Regions from separate parts of the Pseudoalteromonas sp. SWYJZ98 genome, predicted to be linked through region 2. Evidence: predicted binding sites of a transcription regulator. Region 2 holds the regulator's gene; each other region holds the start of a gene.
The links. Region 2 encodes sigma-54, which starts transcription at its own class of promoters, with help from an activator protein. Its sites were predicted from a motif close to GTTGGCACGNNNNTNGNNT; they were not measured.
Positions count from the first base shown of each region.

Region 1 (5,773 bases), on a different contig from region 2:
GTTGTTCAGAAAATACTGCCTCTATTAAACCTTGAGGTATTAGCACTTGTGATGGCCAAAATACACTGCGCTCAATAAAATCATCGACTGTGTGTTCAAGCGTTAAAGCAAACTCATTATTTACATACATCCTATCGATGATAGCGTATTGCTCTGGGTGACTCGTTTCAATTTTCTGTTTTAATAACTGCATAGCTAAATAACCTTGGCGACCTAAGCTGTGCTCAAAATAGTAATAGTCAAACTTTTCTATTGTTACTTTATCTGCATCTAAACGCGCTATTTGGCTGTTTGTAGATAAGCTTTGAAAATTTAATAAAGGGGAGTTAACAGCAAGCATACTAACGAGCACCACCCACCCCATCACAATATTTATTTTGCTAAGCGGCTCTAGCCAATTGTCTCGCTTTGTTATAATTCCAACAAGATAACTAAACGAAAAACACGCCAATAAAAACCAAATTAAAATGCCCCAACAACGATTTACTGTTAGCCCATGCTGCTCTACCCGTAAGTAAATTCCATAGGCAGAAATAACACTATAAACTGGAAGTAACGCAACGCTTATAAAAACGAGTCGGTGCAAGAGCATGTGATAAGGGCGAACTGATGAGTCATCTTTATAAACAGTGTTAACAAAAAACAACGTGAGCACCTGCAGCCACATTACTAATAAACTGCCACTTCCGGTCTCCCATAATTTATTGAGTCCGGTAAAAGGAAGTGTTGCTAAAAAACCGAGAGAAATAACTGATAAAACAGGCAATAAAAACTTAATTAAAGTTTGTAGTAAAAAAGCGATATTATCTTCAATGTTCAAAAGCTTTCTAAATATGACACTCGCTAAGGCAAATGCGAGCGTTAAGGTTGGGATCCAAAACCATTCATTTCTTAGTAGCTCAGAGAAAAATTCTATATCTAAAATATCAAATAAAGCCGCACCTAAATTTAGAATTCCCCAAAAAATAAGTACAAACAGCCAGCATTCTCCAAATATTATAAAATTACGCCAAGAGAGCTTAAATAAACGACTGTAACTAACATTTTCTGAGCTACCAAATTGTTGTATGTACATAAGGCCTTTAAAGCCAGCTATTAAACTAGTAAAAATAAAAACTGACATTAAAGTGTTATTACTTACGTACTCTTGAGGCTCTTGCTGAAAGCCAACATACGCCCCCAATAAAGATAACAACAAGGAAAAAGGAAGGATTAAAAGCAACGACGTTTTTATATTATTTTTATTAACGGTCATTAGCATTAATAAAGGAAAGCTCATAGAAAATGTAATAAGTGAGACTAACCATGTAGGGCTTGTTGCTGGCCACACATTATTTTCTATACTGCTATACAAAAGGGTAAGAGCAATAGCCTGTAATACGGCAAGTATAATTATAAAAGATTTTGGTAACTGACTATCCATATCTGTTCTCAACAATAGGTTTTAGTCAGTTTGCGTTATTCGTTCCTATTTTACAATTGCTTTACATTTTCAAATAAAATGCTTTGCACAGGGCTATATAATCAGCGGTGTAGGTATTATCTAAGTTTCTAATACACAGGGTTGATGATTCTAAATCGCTTTTTACGTAGCTAAATGCCATTAAACTGCGGCTAATATCTTTATTAGGCGTGGCTTTTACTTGGCAATGAGCATTTAAATAAAGCCCATTTTGAGTAGCAAGCTCTATAAATAATGCACCTTCAACGCTTGGGAGTATTAAGCTAAAGCGAGAGCGACTATGGCTTAAGCGTTTAAAGGCATTTATTAACTCTTCAAAACTTAAGCCGTCGGTATGGCGTGCGGTATTACGCGCAGCATTATCGCCTTTTAAACTGTGATTAAAATACGGTGGATTAGAGATAACAACATCAAACTTAACTTCGCTACTAAAGCTTTGAATAGTTTGGTGCTTAATACTTATTGTTGGCCACGGACTATTAGCTACATTTTGTAATGCTTGGGTATAGGCGCTTTCGTCAATTTCTACCGCAGTTATATCAAGCTCATTACTGCGCTGCTTACACATTAATGCTAGTAAGCCGGTGCCAGTGCCTATATCAAGTAATGACTTTGCACCGCTTAAATTAGCCCATGCGCCAAGCAAAATGCCATCGGTAGAAACTTTCATTGCACAGTGGTCGTGTTCAACTTTAAATTGTTTAAATACAAAACCAGACATTTTTTCACCTTTTCATTCACCAAGCGCAGCATAGCGCGTATAATCAGGGTAATTGTCCCTTATTTTAGACACTCTATGCAATTTTCTGAATTTGATCTTGATAACAAGCTACTCGATGCCATTAATAAAATGGGCTACGAGACGCCAACCAGCATTCAACAACAAGCTATTCCTGAAGCACTTCAGGGGCGCGATATTTTAGCATCTGCGCCTACTGGTACAGGTAAAACAGCGGCATTTTTAATTCCGGCTATTCAGTACTTACTGGATTTCCCACGTCGTGATCCTGGTTTTGCGCGCGTCCTCGTTATGACCCCGACTCGTGAGTTGGCTTATCAAATTCATGAACAATGTGAACTGCTAGCTAAACGCACACACCTAAAAATTGGTGTAGTAACAGGCGGTATTAACTACGGCACGCATAAAGAAATTTTCGAAAAAAATAATGATATTTTAATCGCCACACCAGGTCGATTAATGGAATACCTAGAAACCGAAAACTTTCATGCTGAACACGTAGAAATGCTTATTATTGATGAAGCAGATCGCATGTTAGACATGGGTTTCAAAAAAGAAATGAGCCGTATTTGTGACGAAGCTAAAAATCGTCGCCAATGTTTTTTATTCTCAGCAACACTCGAAGGTGACAGCGTAGAAAGGTTTGCTGAAAAAACATTAAACGACCCTGCTCTATTAGAAGCTGAATCGTCACGTAAAGAAAAAGCTAAAATTCACCAGTGGGTACATTTAGCCGATGACTATCATCATAAACTAGAGCTTTTAGTAAATACCTTAAATGGTCCAGATGTGACTAAAGCAATTGTGTTTGTTAAAACCCGTGAGCGTTTAGAAACACTGATTGGCGAGCTAACCAATAACGGCGTTAAAGCAGCTTGGTTACGCGGCGAAATGCCACAAGACAAACGTATGAAAGCCATGGAAAACTTCCACAGTGGCAAAACACGTATATTAATTGCGACCGATGTAGCCGCACGTGGTATTGACGTATCTGACATTAGCCACGTTATTAACTTTGATATGCCGCGCACTGCCGACGTATACGTACACCGTATTGGTCGTACTGGCCGTGCTGGTAAAAAAGGGATTGCAATATCATTAGTTGAAGCACACGACATTGGTATTTTGTATAAAGTAGAGCGCTACGTTGAACAAAAACTAAAACGCCGTGTAATTAAAGGTGTTGAGCCACAGCATAAAGAAGCTAAGCCGCCGGCTAAAAAGCGTAAAGATCCAGTAAAAATGAAAGCCAAGAAAAAGGCCAAGGTTAAAAAGAAAAAGTAACCTAACATATTTTTATTCTAAGCCGACTTTTGTCGGCTTTTTTAATGCAAGCCTTACAGGCTCTGGTGTTTGTACCTGTTACATATGTAACCCAAGCATGTAACTCATACTCATTTAAATGTAATTTTTGCCCACCTTAATTCCCACTTAATAAAATCACCTTATATTTCATAGCGTTAATATTGGCACCGAAATTGTAACTACAAAGATAACCTAGCCGATGGAATTTCCATTTTGTGGCTGCACTATTCACCGTAATGTAAGGATTAAGTTATGAACCGCTTCAAGTTAACTATCGCTTTAGTATCATTTTGTTGTTTATTTTTATTAGCTTGCGCTACAAAGGTAAGTGCAGCAACCAACATGGCCGTAGTAAGCAGTGTAGCCACTCAACCTAACCTACAACAAACTATCACCAACACCCTACGAACTAACCCTAACCTGGCGTTAAGTGATATTCGTGTGCAGGTAAAAAATGGTGAAGTAGATTTATACGGTGAAGCACAAACTGGTTTTCAGCGCGCACTAGCTCAAAAGTTTTTAGAAAATATAGATGGGGTTAAAATCATTCGTAACAAAATTAGCGTTATTTAATACGCACCACAAAACCTATTTGTATAACTAATTCATAAGCGCGGCTTGTTACTCCAACACAAGCTGCGCTTTTTTATATTCTGTTTAAGGCAAGCATTGCTGCTGTGAAAAAGATAAAATAAAGCCCAGGCAATCCAATTATCCCTCCCCCTAAAATCGATAGCTCACACTTATACTGAAGAAGAGTGATTTAGAATTGATGCTGGCGTGTTTGTCTTTGTTTTTTAGCCCTTAAGTTAACTCAATTAATATTGTAAAAACTTACACTGATTCTTTAGCCGACCTAACGGGCTTAAAAGGATGATTTAGTTATTGAAATAGATGAGGGCGTTATTTCAGAGTGTGCAGCAAAGGCAGTGAGAAAATCGTTGGGTAAACACTACTTTTACTTGTTAATACTCCCATGGCCAAACGCAACTAATTAGAATTGATATTCAATAAACACAAAACTAGGTATTTAAACTTTTAGCTAATAATCCGTTTATAAAAAAAGCGCATTTTTACTCTGTAAAAATGCGCTGTTGGTAAGTAACTATTTCCCAATGCTTTTGCCTAATGAGCTTTAACTAAATTACTCACTTTGGCTAGAGTCAGCACCGTCGCTACTGTCTTTATTTGATGATTGCTGGCTTATTTTATCGCTTATCATGGCATCGAGTTTTTCACCCCCTTTAATGCCAAAATCGAGCGTACGAATTGGGAAAGGAATACTAATATCAGCTTCGTCTAATGCTTGCTTAACGGCAACAACACCTTTGTGGCGTACCGTCATAAAGTCAGGCTCGCCTGGGTATTTAATCCAAAACCACACCAGTAAGTTAATGCTGCTGTCGCCAAAACCTTCAGCGTATACAGCGGTTTCGTCTTTACGTATTACAAAGTCAAATTCGTTAATTTTTTCGACTATAACGTCTTTTGCTTTTTCTATGTCATCGCCGTACGAAATACCTACAGGTACTTCTATACGTCTTATACCTAGCGTGGTGTAATTTTTTAGTACATTTCTAAATAAGACTTTGTTTGGTACAAGTATTAGTTGCCCGTAAAAGCTCTCTATTAGCGTGTTACGTAGGTTTATAGAATGTATCGAACCAAACACATCATCGGTTTCTATTACATCACCTGTTTTAAATGGCTTACGTACACCCATTGCTATACCAGCAATTAGATTTTCGGTCATGTCTTGAAACGCAAAACCAATGGCTAAACCCACAATACCCGCACCAGCAAGTAGCGAAGTAACGGTGCCTTTTAAGCCAACAAAATCGAGCGCTATAAATAAACCTATGCACAACACAATAACTTTAAATATTGACGCCATTAAATCGGCAATTTGCGTTGAGTCGAGTGAGCGGCGTAATACGTTTTTCATCAGCTTGCCAGCAAAGCGTGCCAATATTGAAAATACTATGGCAATTACAATTGCCACTATAAAATTAGGGATATGGCTGATGACAACATCAAACCACCCTCCGAGCTTTTCTTCTATTAGTTTTTCGGCTTCGCCAACTGACGGAATACTGATCATTTTGTTTGCACCTCTTTAATTAATAATCTCATTAATATTAGATGAGATTGCAAATATAACGCCAGTATCAAAAAAGCCATGCAATGCATGGCTTTTCAATTGTTTATTTAGGCTTATGACCTAATTTTGTTCGTCGCGCATAAATACCGGCTCAAGCTCTTTAACT
Region 1 is NZ_JADYXA010000009.1:43,865-49,637, reverse strand. It holds gene I6F10_RS08480 (DUF4153 domain-containing protein) at 1-1,423, opposite strand, end outside; gene I6F10_RS08475 (tRNA1(Val) (adenine(37)-N6)-methyltransferase) at 1,485-2,183, opposite strand; gene srmB (ATP-dependent RNA helicase SrmB) at 2,259-3,485, shown strand; gene I6F10_RS08465 (BON domain-containing protein) at 3,759-4,079, shown strand; gene I6F10_RS08460 (mechanosensitive ion channel family protein) at 4,651-5,607, opposite strand; gene yaaA (peroxide stress protein YaaA) at 5,728-5,773, opposite strand, start outside.
Region 1: I6F10_RS08465 (BON domain-containing protein) is a predicted target of sigma-54. The motif match lies at 3,667-3,685, and genes of this name have one in related genera.

Region 2 (5,773 bases):
CGCGCACAATTTTTTCTGGCGGATTAGTTAATAATGTACTCAGCGATAAAGCGCCTATAAAGCAGTTATGTTTATCAACAACATATAAATCATCTGTACCCTCTGGTAACTCACCACGCAGTCTAATATAACGAAGTACAACATCGAGTGTTACATCAGGGCGAATGGTCACCGTATCGGTGTTCATTAGCGCACCTGCTGAACGCTCTTGATATGACAGTGCTTGCGTGGCACGTTCACGGTCTTGAATGTCCATCGCGCTAACAACGTCTTTATAGACGGTATCTGGCAGGCTACGTAATACTTCACCTAAGTCATCGTGGCCCATGTCTTCAGTTGCGGCGGCAATGTGCTTAGGTTCCATTTGGGCAATAATGCCTAAACGAACATCTTCAGATAATTCTTCAAGAACATCACCCTGCACATCAGGATCGACCAATTGCCAAAGCAGTCGGCGAATTTTATGCGGTGATGATTCTAATAATAATGCGGTATCACAAGGAGCCGTTTTTGCGAGCATGCGCCTAACTTGAACAAATTGACCACTATTGAGTGACTTCGTCACCTGTTTTAGTTGCTGTAGTGGGTAATCTTGTTCAAAAGCTTCAGGCATTGGCGTCCTTTATAAATTGTTATATTACTTTATGGGGGGGAGGTGAGTTAACTGGCGTTACTAACCTATCTATTTTATATATCTGTTTTAATTGAAGCATTAGTAATGCGAATATTGTTTTTATAAAACAGGTTATTCTTGTTCATTAAAGCGTTGTGCTATTAATTCTCCAACAGCGTGTAAAGCTTGCTCAGAATCAGGGCCTTTACAAACAACTTTAACTTCTTTTCCTTGGCTACTTTCAAGTAACATTAGTGCAAGTACGCTATCGCCTGCTGCTTCTTTGTCATCTTGGAATAATGTGATTGTCGCATCAAATTGTACTGCTAATTGCGCAAGCACAGTAGCTGCTCTGGCGTGTAAGCCTAATTTGTTTTTTATTAAAAAGGTATCTTCACAATGCATAACTTACTCTACCTAAGCTGAACAGGTGATTATTCAGCTATATTATTTTTCTTGCTCGCGATGGCGAATTTTTACATTGGGATGTGTCATTGCGAAACTTTCACCGATAGTTTGCGCTAAATACACAGAGCGATGTTGCCCGCCTGTACACCCAATAGCAATGGTTAAATAACTGCGGTTATTTCGTTCTAAATGTGGTAACCACGTTTGTACAAATGTTTGAATTTGCCATGTGAATTTTTGCACTATGCTGTGATTAGCTAAATAGTCTTTAACCGGTTGATCTAACCCATTTAAAGGCTTTAACTCTGGTTCCCAGTGTGGATTTGGTAAAAAGCGTGCATCAAATACGTAGTCTGCTTCTTTTGGTATACCGTGTTTAAAACCAAATGATTCAAATGTGACAATCAGTTGCTTATCTTTTTTACCTAAAATCTTTTCACGAATAGATTCAGCGAGTTGATGAACACTTAAATCAGTCGTATCTATCATAAAGTCGGCGCGAGTGGTTAATACATCAAGTAATTCTTTTTCTTTTTTGATGGCTAAATCAAGGGGCAACGAGTCTATTGATAGTGGGTGTAATCTGCGTGTTTCAGAAAAGCGTTTGATCAATGTCTGATCGTCGCTATCTAAATAAAACAACGTAGGGTTTGCAAAGCCAGGCAAGTATTCAAGAATATCGTTAAATTCATCTTGTTCTTTAGGGATGTTGCGCACATCTATGCTAACAGCAATTTTATCGTAGCTATCAGACACACTGCGAACTAATGAAGGTAGTAGGTTTACTGGAATATTATCTACGCAATAATAACCTAAATCTTCTACAATGCGCAAAGCAACCGACTTTCCAGAACCAGAACGGCCGCTTATGATAATTAACTCCATTTAACACCCTTTATAAAACTATGATTGATCGACAATAACTTGGTAAAGCTCAGTATCAGATTTTGCACTGCGTAACTGTTTACAAAAATCTTTGTTGTTTAGTTTATCAGCAATGGTTGCTAGAGTCTTTAAGTGCTGCTGGTTATCGCCATCTGGTACGATGAGTGCGACAAAAATATCAACAGGGCGATTATCGATTGCATCAAAGTTTATTGGAGTTTCGCTAACGAGCACTAAAGCCAAAGGCTCTTCTGCACCGCTCATTCTTCCATGAGGAATAGCAATGCCACGCCCTATACCTGTACTACCTAATTTCTCTCTGCTCATTAAAGCGTTAAGAATATCTTGTTGCGGTAAATACGGAAGTTTGTCGTGAGCAAGTTCGCTAATGAACTCTAAAATTCTTTTTTTGCTATTAAAAAGGACCGCAGCTTTGCTGCAGTCCTGGCATATAAGTGAACTTAATTTCATCATATTAGTGTCGAGCAAGCTTCTCTTTGTGTTTGATTACTTGGCGATCGAGCTTGTCGATCAACGAGTCAATAGCGGCATACATATCTTGATGTTCTGTAGAGGCAAATAGCTCAGCACCGCTTACGTGTATTGTGGCTTCTGCTTTTTGATTTAATTTTTCTACATCGAGAATGACATGAACATTATTAATATGATCAGAGTGTCTTTCAAGCTTCGCAAATTTAGTATTAATATAGTCTCTTAGTGAATCGGTTAATTCTACGTGACGACCAGTTAAGTTTAGTTGCATAAGCATTACCCTCTTAGTTTAGCGTCTTAAATCAGACTTTTACGCTGATTTGACGGTGGAATAGCAAGAGATTCACGGTATTTTGCGATTGTACGTCTTGCTACTTTAATTCCTTGCTCAGCCAATATATCCGCTATTTTGCTATCACTCAATGGTTTTGCTGAGTTTTCTGCTGCGATTAATTTTCGGATAAGCGCACGTATTGCTGTAGATGAACATTCACCACCGTTTTCAGTACTTACATGGCTTGAGAAAAAATATTTAAGCTCAAATATACCACGGGGTGTATGCATGTACTTTTGAGTAGTCACACGCGAAATTGTCGATTCGTGCATTTCTACCATTTCAGCGACATCATTTAAAACCATTGGTTTCATGGCTTCAGGGCCATGTTCAAAAAATCCTTGTTGTTGCTTAACAATACAATTAGTAACTTTTAATAGCGTGTCGTTTCTACTTTCTAAGCTTTTAATAAACCATTTAGCTTCTTGTAAATGTGAGCGAATAAACTGGCTGTCGCCACTTGATTTTACAGTGCGAGACATTGCCGCGTATTGGCTATTAACACGAATTTTAGGCATGCTATCTGGGTTTAATTCGACAACCCAGCGACCTTTAATTTTTTTAACTGACACATCAGGAATAACATACTCAGATTCTTCCCTTACAATAGTATCTGCAGGTTTTGGGTTGAGAGTATGTATTAGTGTCATCACTTCTTTAAGCTCTTCTTCTTTAAGCTTAGTTTTTTTCATTAATGTACGATAGTCGCGAGCTGCTAATAGATCAATATGCTCGGTTAAAATCATTTTCGTTTCATTAATGTAAGGTGTTTCTTTATCAAATTGATTAAGCTGAATACACAAACACTCTTGTAAACTACGTGCAGCAATACCAACAGGATCAAACAGTTGAATGCGTTTTAATACCGCTTCAATTTCATCAAGTTCGACTTCGTTATCATCTTCGTTTTCTTGATTAAAGCTTTCTAAAATTTCTTCGCAACTGAGAGTTAAAATACCTGAATCATCGACGGCCTCTACAATCGCAATCGCGATGGCTTCATCGGTAGGGCTAAATGGCGTTAGTTGTAATTGCCACATTAAATACTCATGGAGCGTTTCAGTAGAGGCGCCTTGGTATATAGATTCGTCTTCAGGCATTGGACCTGATGAGGCTGCTGGGGCGGCACTCATGTACTCATCCCAACTAACATCCATAGCCATGTCGTCACTTAGCGTGTCTTTTGCAAGTGCTTCACCAGTATCTTGTTCGTATTCGCTCGGAGCATCATCAGCAGATGCGCTAACAGTTATGTCATCGGTATCAGCTTTTTGCTCGTTTTTACCAGCAGCGTCTTCAGAATAGTCTGCCTCTTCAACCTCTAATAGTGGATTACTGTCGAGAGCTTCTTGTATTTCTTGCTGGAGATCCAATGTACTGAGTTGCAACAAACGAATAGCTTGTTGCAACTGTGGAGTCATTGTAAGTTGCTGGCCCATGCGCAGCTGTAGTGATTGCCTCATGTATCTCTAACAATCCTTTTATGTTGTTATAATTAATACTAGCAGATGCTTAAAGACATGGCGTAAATGTTACAGCCTAAATTGCTCGCCTAAGTAAACATCGCGTACTGTTTTATCATTTAATACGTGTTCTGGAGTACCTGATGCAATCAGCTCCCCATGAGAAACAATGTAGGCTTTTTCACAAACATCAAGGGTCTCTCTTACGTTATGGTCGGTAATTAATACACCAATCCCACGATTTTTAAGATGTTCTATTATTTTCTTTATATCTAATACCGAAATAGGGTCAACACCGGCAAACGGTTCATCCAGTAATATAAATTTAGGATCTGCTGCCAGTGCTCGTGCTATTTCTACACGACGACGCTCTCCACCCGATAATGCCATACCTTGGCTATCACGAATGTGTTGTATGCTAAATTCATCTAATAAGTTATTGAGCGTGTCTTCTCTGGCTTGTTTATTTAGTTCTTTGCGCGTTTCTAAAATGGCCATTAAGTTTTGATAAACAGTCAGCTTTCTAAAAATCGATGACTCTTGTGGTAAGTAGCCTATGCCTAATCTAGCACGACTATGCATAGGTAAAAGAGTAATATCGTTATCATCAATAGATATTTTACCTTTGTCGCTAGGAACAAGCCCTACAATCATATAAAAAGTCGTTGTTTTACCAGCACCGTTAGGGCCAAGTAAGCCAACTATACTGCCAGCTTGTACTTCAAGGCCGACGTTTTTTACAACTTCACGACCTTTATAGCTTTTTGCCAATAGTTCTGCTTTTAATGTGCTCATGGTTGACCTTTATCGCCTTTTTTACTTTTTTTAGTTTCGATCGGTACTAAAATTGTGTGAACGCGGTCAGTTGAGTTTTCATCTTTTTCGGCACTGATGAGCTGCTGCTCTATGTCGTAGGTAATGCTTTTAGCATTTATTTTTTGTCCGGCTTGCGATACTTGTGCATTACCAACAAGCGTTAAAAAACGCTTAGATACATCATAACGTACTTCGTCAGCACTGGCGCTCATAGTCGTGCCGTCTGATTGCTTTTCTTCAAAGTGCGCAGGGCTACCTGTGGCAATTAATAATTGTTTATTATCACCAAGTTCATCACGTTTGTGTACTTCGAGGCGATCGGCTGTAATGCGGCGATTACCGTGAATAATCTCAACGTTTTTCTCAAAAATACCCACATTAGCTTTCAATTGACCTTCTTGCTTGTCGGCACTTATTGAAATTTGATTGGCAGCAGGTTGCGTGTTTTGCTCTGCAGCACTACTATTAAACGCTAGTATAAGTGTAGGAATTATAAGTGATTTTAATATTTTATTGGTCATAGTATATGGTTCGCGTATGGTTAATTAGTTTTATCACTTCGGCTTTTAAGTCGGCTTCTAGGCCTTTACCGGTGATTTTTAAATTGGGTCCAGTGATGATGACGGGTTGCTCCGAACGCATTGTTAATAGCTTTATATCAACCTGAATATTATCAGCATTGATTTTGTCTATCATGGCGTTATCGGTTAAATTTTTGGCAACCACATTACCTTCTAAAATTAATTGTTTATCTTCGTATAA
Region 2 is NZ_JADYXA010000001.1:240,526-246,298, reverse strand. It holds gene mgtE (magnesium transporter) at 1-613, opposite strand, end outside; gene I6F10_RS01180 (HPr family phosphocarrier protein) at 746-1,018, opposite strand; gene rapZ (RNase adapter RapZ) at 1,061-1,906, opposite strand; gene ptsN (PTS IIA-like nitrogen regulatory protein PtsN) at 1,925-2,377, opposite strand; gene hpf (ribosome hibernation promoting factor) at 2,382-2,669, opposite strand; gene I6F10_RS01160 (RNA polymerase factor sigma-54) at 2,696-4,195, opposite strand; gene lptB (LPS export ABC transporter ATP-binding protein) at 4,265-4,990, opposite strand; gene lptA (lipopolysaccharide transport periplasmic protein LptA) at 4,987-5,532, opposite strand; gene lptC (LPS export ABC transporter periplasmic protein LptC) at 5,522-5,773, opposite strand, start outside.

Region 3 (5,773 bases), on a different contig from region 2:
TGTTGCTGTAGCACCAGGGCTTACTAATACACTATAAGTATTTGCTGTTGCTAGAGCTGTTGGGTCTGCGTTGTAATTTGCTTGATGAAACTTATCAAACTCAGCTTGGCCGTCAACATATACACTTGCCGCTGTAATAGAGCCTGAAACACTTGCCGTGTTAGATTCTACATTTAATCGCGCGTTAGTTTTTTCAAATGTATCAAAGCCGTTATCACTCGCTTTAATTGATACACCTTCAGCTATAGTTATTTGGTACTGGCCTTGGTCGCCATTATAGGTGTACTCACCCGCTGTAGAATCAAACTGATAAGGCTGCGTGCTGTCTTGGTAGCCTGAAAATATAAATTTTCCGTCTTCTGATCGGGTGTTCATTAAGTTAGCTAACGTTTGTTGAATGCCACTAAGTTCTGATGCAAACGTCTTTAAATCATCTTTAGTATAAACACCATTACCTGCCTGAATAGTGAGCTCTTGTGCTTGTTGAATATTACTATTTATGCTTTGTAATACGCTTTCTTCTGTTTCTAGGCGGCCATTTAGCTGATCGATATTTTTAGTGTATTGCTCATTAGTTTGTATTTTATTTGAATACAGCATAGCTTGCGAAATAGCAGCTGGCGCTTCTGAGGTAGATAAATACTTTTGCCTAGTATTTACTCGCTCTTGAGCATTTGCAACACCTTGTTGGTTGTCGAGTATTTTATTTATGTTGTTTTGGTACATTAAATTATTTGATAAACGCATAATTACCTCGCCGCATTTAATAAGGTGTCAAAAATTTCTTGAGCTGCTGCTAAAACTTGTGCTGATGCTGAATATGATTGTTGAAAACGCAGTAAATTTGCGGCCTCTTCATCAAGATTTACTCCAGATAACGACTCGTACCATGCCTCAGATTGCTGTGCTAGAGCGTCAAATGCAGCGCCACTTGTGATTGCTTGACCAGTTACAACACCTACATCGCTCACTAATCCTGAATAAGCTTGGTTGAACGTTTTATGGTTGTCGGCCGTTGCTGTTGTTTCTACATTTAAACGGACTAACTCACCATTTTGTAAATCTGCTAATTTTAAACCATTACGGTTATCGTCAAAGCCGCCTTCGTTAAACTCAAGTGTAAAGGTATCGCCTGTTGCTGGTGTACCTTCTATATCAAAATCGAATCCGTAGGTATCAAATGGAGCACCCGCTTGCGATAACATTCCTTTTGCAGGAGGCGTAATAGTAAAAGTATTCGTTCCGCTATTATCAGTAATTTGATATTCGTTAGCATTACCTGTTTTAACAAGCGTTATTTCACCGTTTGTTAAGCTTGGTGTTGAAGTAAATCCACCGGAGGTAACACTTGTTACCTCTCCCGCTGAAATAGTGGCGGTACCTATATTATTTAAATCGTTAGCAGTACGGATTGGCGATGCTAGTGCTAAATCTTCTGCGCGCCCTGTTGCAAGTGTAATACTTGAAGCAGCATCTGAATTAAGCTTTATTTGAAATTGATCCCCCTCAACACCAGCCCCTGATACATTTACTTGAAGACCAAATGATTCTCCGGTAGTAGTCGATGAATCAATAACACCTGTCGATATATCAGCAAGTGAAGGCTGACCTAACGGGTCGCCTTTGTTATCTATAGGCTGAATACTTACTTCATTAGCATTAGCTGTATAAGTAATAATAAAGTCACTGGCAGGAAGTTCACTGCCCTTACCTGGCTCTACCGTTGCAGTCATACCGGCAGTACCTGTGTTAGCTTGATACGCATAAGCACCAACGGTAGGAATATTAAAAATATTACCCCCTAGCTGACCTGTTGCATCCATACCCAATTTGTTTTGTTCGTTAAATGCATCAGCTATCGCTAAGCCCATTTGACCAATTTGGTTTTGCGCAGGGACTAGTATGTCATCTCTAAAAGCAAGTAAGCCGCCAATTTTGCCTTTTAGTTTACTTACATCAACTTCAAGCGGCACAGCTTTGCCACCATTAACGTCAAGCGTGAATTCTTTAAAATTAGGATCAGGATCCCCTGTCATCGAAAATAGGTTAAATGCGCCATTTTGCATAACAACTGCTTCGCCTGTGCCCATAAAAACGAGTTTTTCGCCATTTGGACCATCAAGCGTTTCTATGTCTATTAGCTCAGATAAGTCGCGTATTGCTTTATCGCGTTCGTTATAGGTAGAGCTGGCATCTGCGGCGTTATTAGTGCCATTAACTGCTGCAATATTTTGATTTAGCGTACTAATACTTTGAATGAGTGAGTTTGCTTCATCTGAAAATATTTCGAGCTGCTCGTTTACTATACTTTTTTGATCAAGCACGATGCCCGAAAGCCTATCCATTTGATCAATTAAGCTTTGCGCATCTGTCATTACTAATGAGCGGGCAACGGTAGATGACGGCTGATTTAGCGCTTCTTGCACATTATTAAATAAAGAGTTAATTCCAGTCGAAAGGTTGTTCGACTCTTCAGAAAAAATAGTATCAACTCGATTAGCCTCAGTAATAAACTGATCGAAAAACGATTTATTAGAGGTGTCACGATTTAGCTGTGACTGAGCAAACTCGTTTAGTAATCGGTATGTTTCGCCCCGCCCCACTTGGTTATCAACCATAGTGGTAAATTCAGTACGCTCACGTACGTAGCCTACGGTATTTACATTGGCGATATTTTTACTTGTCGTTTGCAGTAGCTCCGAGCTTGCTCTAACCCCAGAACTGGCAATGTTTAATAAATTAAACGACATGTTACTCTACTCCTTGGCGGATCACGTTTGCCGCAATGTCTTTTAGCTGACTACTATTGAGCACTTTTTTTATTTTGCTGGCATAATTTGGATCGGTTGCATAACCTGCTTTTTGTAATGAATCTAAAAAGTCATTTGGTTTTGCTGTATTTTGTAATGCTTCTTTGTAGCGCGGGTTTTGCGTTAAAAAATCAACGAAGTCGTTCACGCTATCTTTAATTGAATCGTAGGCTCTAAAGCTGGCTTGTTTTTTAACGGGTGTACCTTGCTCAAACTCAAGCGTTACTTTGCTTGCTTTATCGCCTTCCCAGCTTTTATCTGACTTAATATTAAATAAGTTATTTGAGCTACCACCGTCACTTCTATTAATAATGTGCTTACCCCAACCGGTTTCAAGTGCCGCTTGTGCAACCATTACCGCTGGGTTTAAACCAATTTTTTGCGCTGCAGTTTTAGCGTGTTCCCACACTGAACTTACAAACTCTTCTGCATTTTTAAATGTTGGGCTATCGATTTTAGACTCTGCAGTATCGACTTTAGGCTCAGCAATATCGGCTTTAGTGTTATTAACGATAAGATCGGGTTGCTTATTTTTTTGCTCATGAGGAAGAGCAGATCCCACTTGTGTATCGCTGAAAATATCGTTGGTTGTTCTAAGTACCGAACCTGGCATAAAGTTTTTAGACTCAGGCGATAACTGCTGAACAATTAAATCGGCAAGGCCTAACGAGCCATTTGAAGAAAGCTCTGTTGAAAGTTGCTGATCGTGCATTTCTTCAAAAAACTTTACGCCACTTGAATTAAATGGGCTGTCTTTGTCTTCAAATGCTTCGTTAGCTTTGCGCATTCCTTTGAGCAGCATTTGCGTAAAAATAGCTTCAAATTGTGCGGCCGCTTTTTTAAGCGCAGCTTTAGAAGCATCAGTTGATGCATCGCCACTGGTTAAGGCTTCTTTACGAAGTGAATCTAAGTTGCCTAAATCAAAAAAGTTTTGTTTATCGAGGTGATTAGTTTCCATCGGCTTTTTGACACAAAATGAATAATGCAGTTAAAAATGCAAAAATTGAGCCACTACCGATAAAACGAGGAAGATAAAAATAATAAACTTAAGTTGCTGTAAATAAAAAGCCCTATATCTTGTTTCAAAAATATAGAGCTTAAGTAATACGTTATTTATTGACTTGAGTTATTTATATAACAACTAACTGCCCGTTAATTGCGCCGGCTTCTTTTAGTGCTTCTAAAATAGCCATTAAGTCACCAGGCGCTGCGCCTACTTCGTTAATTGCGCGAACTAAATCGTCAAGGCTTACACCTGGATTAAATACAAAGGCGCGCGAGTCGTCTTGGTTTACATCAATAATACTTTGCTGCGTGACAACTGTATCACCGTTTGCTAGCGGATTTGGTTGTGACACGTTTTGTTGTTCTGCAATTGTTACCGTTAAGCCACCATGAGTTATAGCCGCAGGCTGAAGCTTAACGTTTTTGCCAATGACAATTGTACCGGTGCGCGAGTTAACTATAATTTTAGCGGCCATGTCAGCTGGCTTAAATTCTAAGTTTTCGAGTGTCGATAAATACGATACACGCTGGGATGCATCGCGTGGTGCTATAACACGAATAGAAACAGAATCTATTGCTTGTGCGCTATTTGGGCCAACTAGGTCATTAATTGTTTTTTCTAGGCGTTTTGCCGTTGTAAAGTCTGGGCGGTTTAAATTAAAAGTAATGTAATCACCTTGCATAAATGGGCTTTCTACAGTGCGTTCAACTGTTGCGCCATTTGGTATACGACCAACGGTAGGGGTGTTAATTACAACCTTACTGCCATCAAGGCCTTGTGCGCCTAAGCCACCGACAATTAAGCTACCTTGTGCAATAGCGTATACGTTACCGTCTACACCCTTTAAAAAAGTTTGTAGTAAAGTACCGCCACGTAAACTGCCTGCACTACCAATAGAAGAAACCGTAATATCTATTGTTTGCCCGGGCTTTCTAAATGCGGGTAACTCTGCATGCACAGCAACAGCGGCAACATTTTTAATTTTAGGACTTTGAGTTGAAGGCAGCGTAATACCAAAGCTGTTTAACATGCCTCTAAAACTTTGTTGTGTATATGAGTTTTGCTCGCCAGTGCTCGGTAAACCAACCACTAAGCCATAACCAACTAATTGGTTAGAGCGTACACCTTCAACCATAGACACATCTTTTATGCGCTCGGCACTGGCAGTAAACTGCCAACCTAATAACACAACTAAACATAAAGCTTTAAGGCTATTCATGTTGTTACCCTCTAAAATGGAAACAGCGAACTGCTAAAGAAACGTGTAAGCCAACCAGGACTTTGCGCTTCTTGCGTTTGCCCTTTACCTGAGTATTGAATACGTGCATTAGCAATACGGTTTGATTCTACTGTATTATCGGCGCTTACGTCTTGAGGGCGTACTAGCCCTTCTAAACGAATAAACTCTTCGCCGGTATTAAGCGTTAGCCATTTTTCGCCGCGTATAACTAAATTACCGTTAGGTAAAACACGCATTACATTTACCGAAATATCGCCTACTAAGCTGTTTGACTGGTTTGATTTTGAATCACCCGTAAACGACGAATCACTACCAATACCAAACTGAATGCTATCGCCACCTATATTTACAGGTAGACCGCCTAATCCAATAACGGGGTCTAAGCTTGCGTCAGTTTCTTTGTCTGTTTCTGTTTTAGCGGCCTTTGTTGCTTGAGTAGACTCTTGCAGTTTAACCGTAATTATATCGCCAGTACGTAGCGCTTTTTTATCAGAATATAAGTCGTTTGATGTATGAGTATTAAACAGTGAACCTGTGGCTACCAACGGCTCTAAAATAGGTTCGGGGTACATAGGTGCGTAGTAAGGGTCGTCCTGCACTACCTCACTATTTTGCGTAGACATACAGCCACTTAAAAATAATGTGCCCGCTGTAAATAAAATAATATTACGCATAATTCCCCCTATTCTATTAAAGCTGTTGATTGATATAACTCAT
Region 3 is NZ_JADYXA010000005.1:125,037-130,809, forward strand. It holds gene flgL (flagellar hook-associated protein FlgL) at 1-747, opposite strand, end outside; gene flgK (flagellar hook-associated protein FlgK) at 750-2,750, opposite strand; gene flgJ (flagellar assembly peptidoglycan hydrolase FlgJ) at 2,752-3,768, opposite strand; gene I6F10_RS05980 (flagellar basal body P-ring protein FlgI) at 3,941-5,035, opposite strand; gene flgH (flagellar basal body L-ring protein FlgH) at 5,047-5,730, opposite strand; gene flgG (flagellar basal-body rod protein FlgG) at 5,747-5,773, opposite strand, start outside.
Region 3: flgJ (flagellar assembly peptidoglycan hydrolase FlgJ) is a predicted target of sigma-54. The motif match lies at 3,805-3,823, and genes of this name have one in related genera.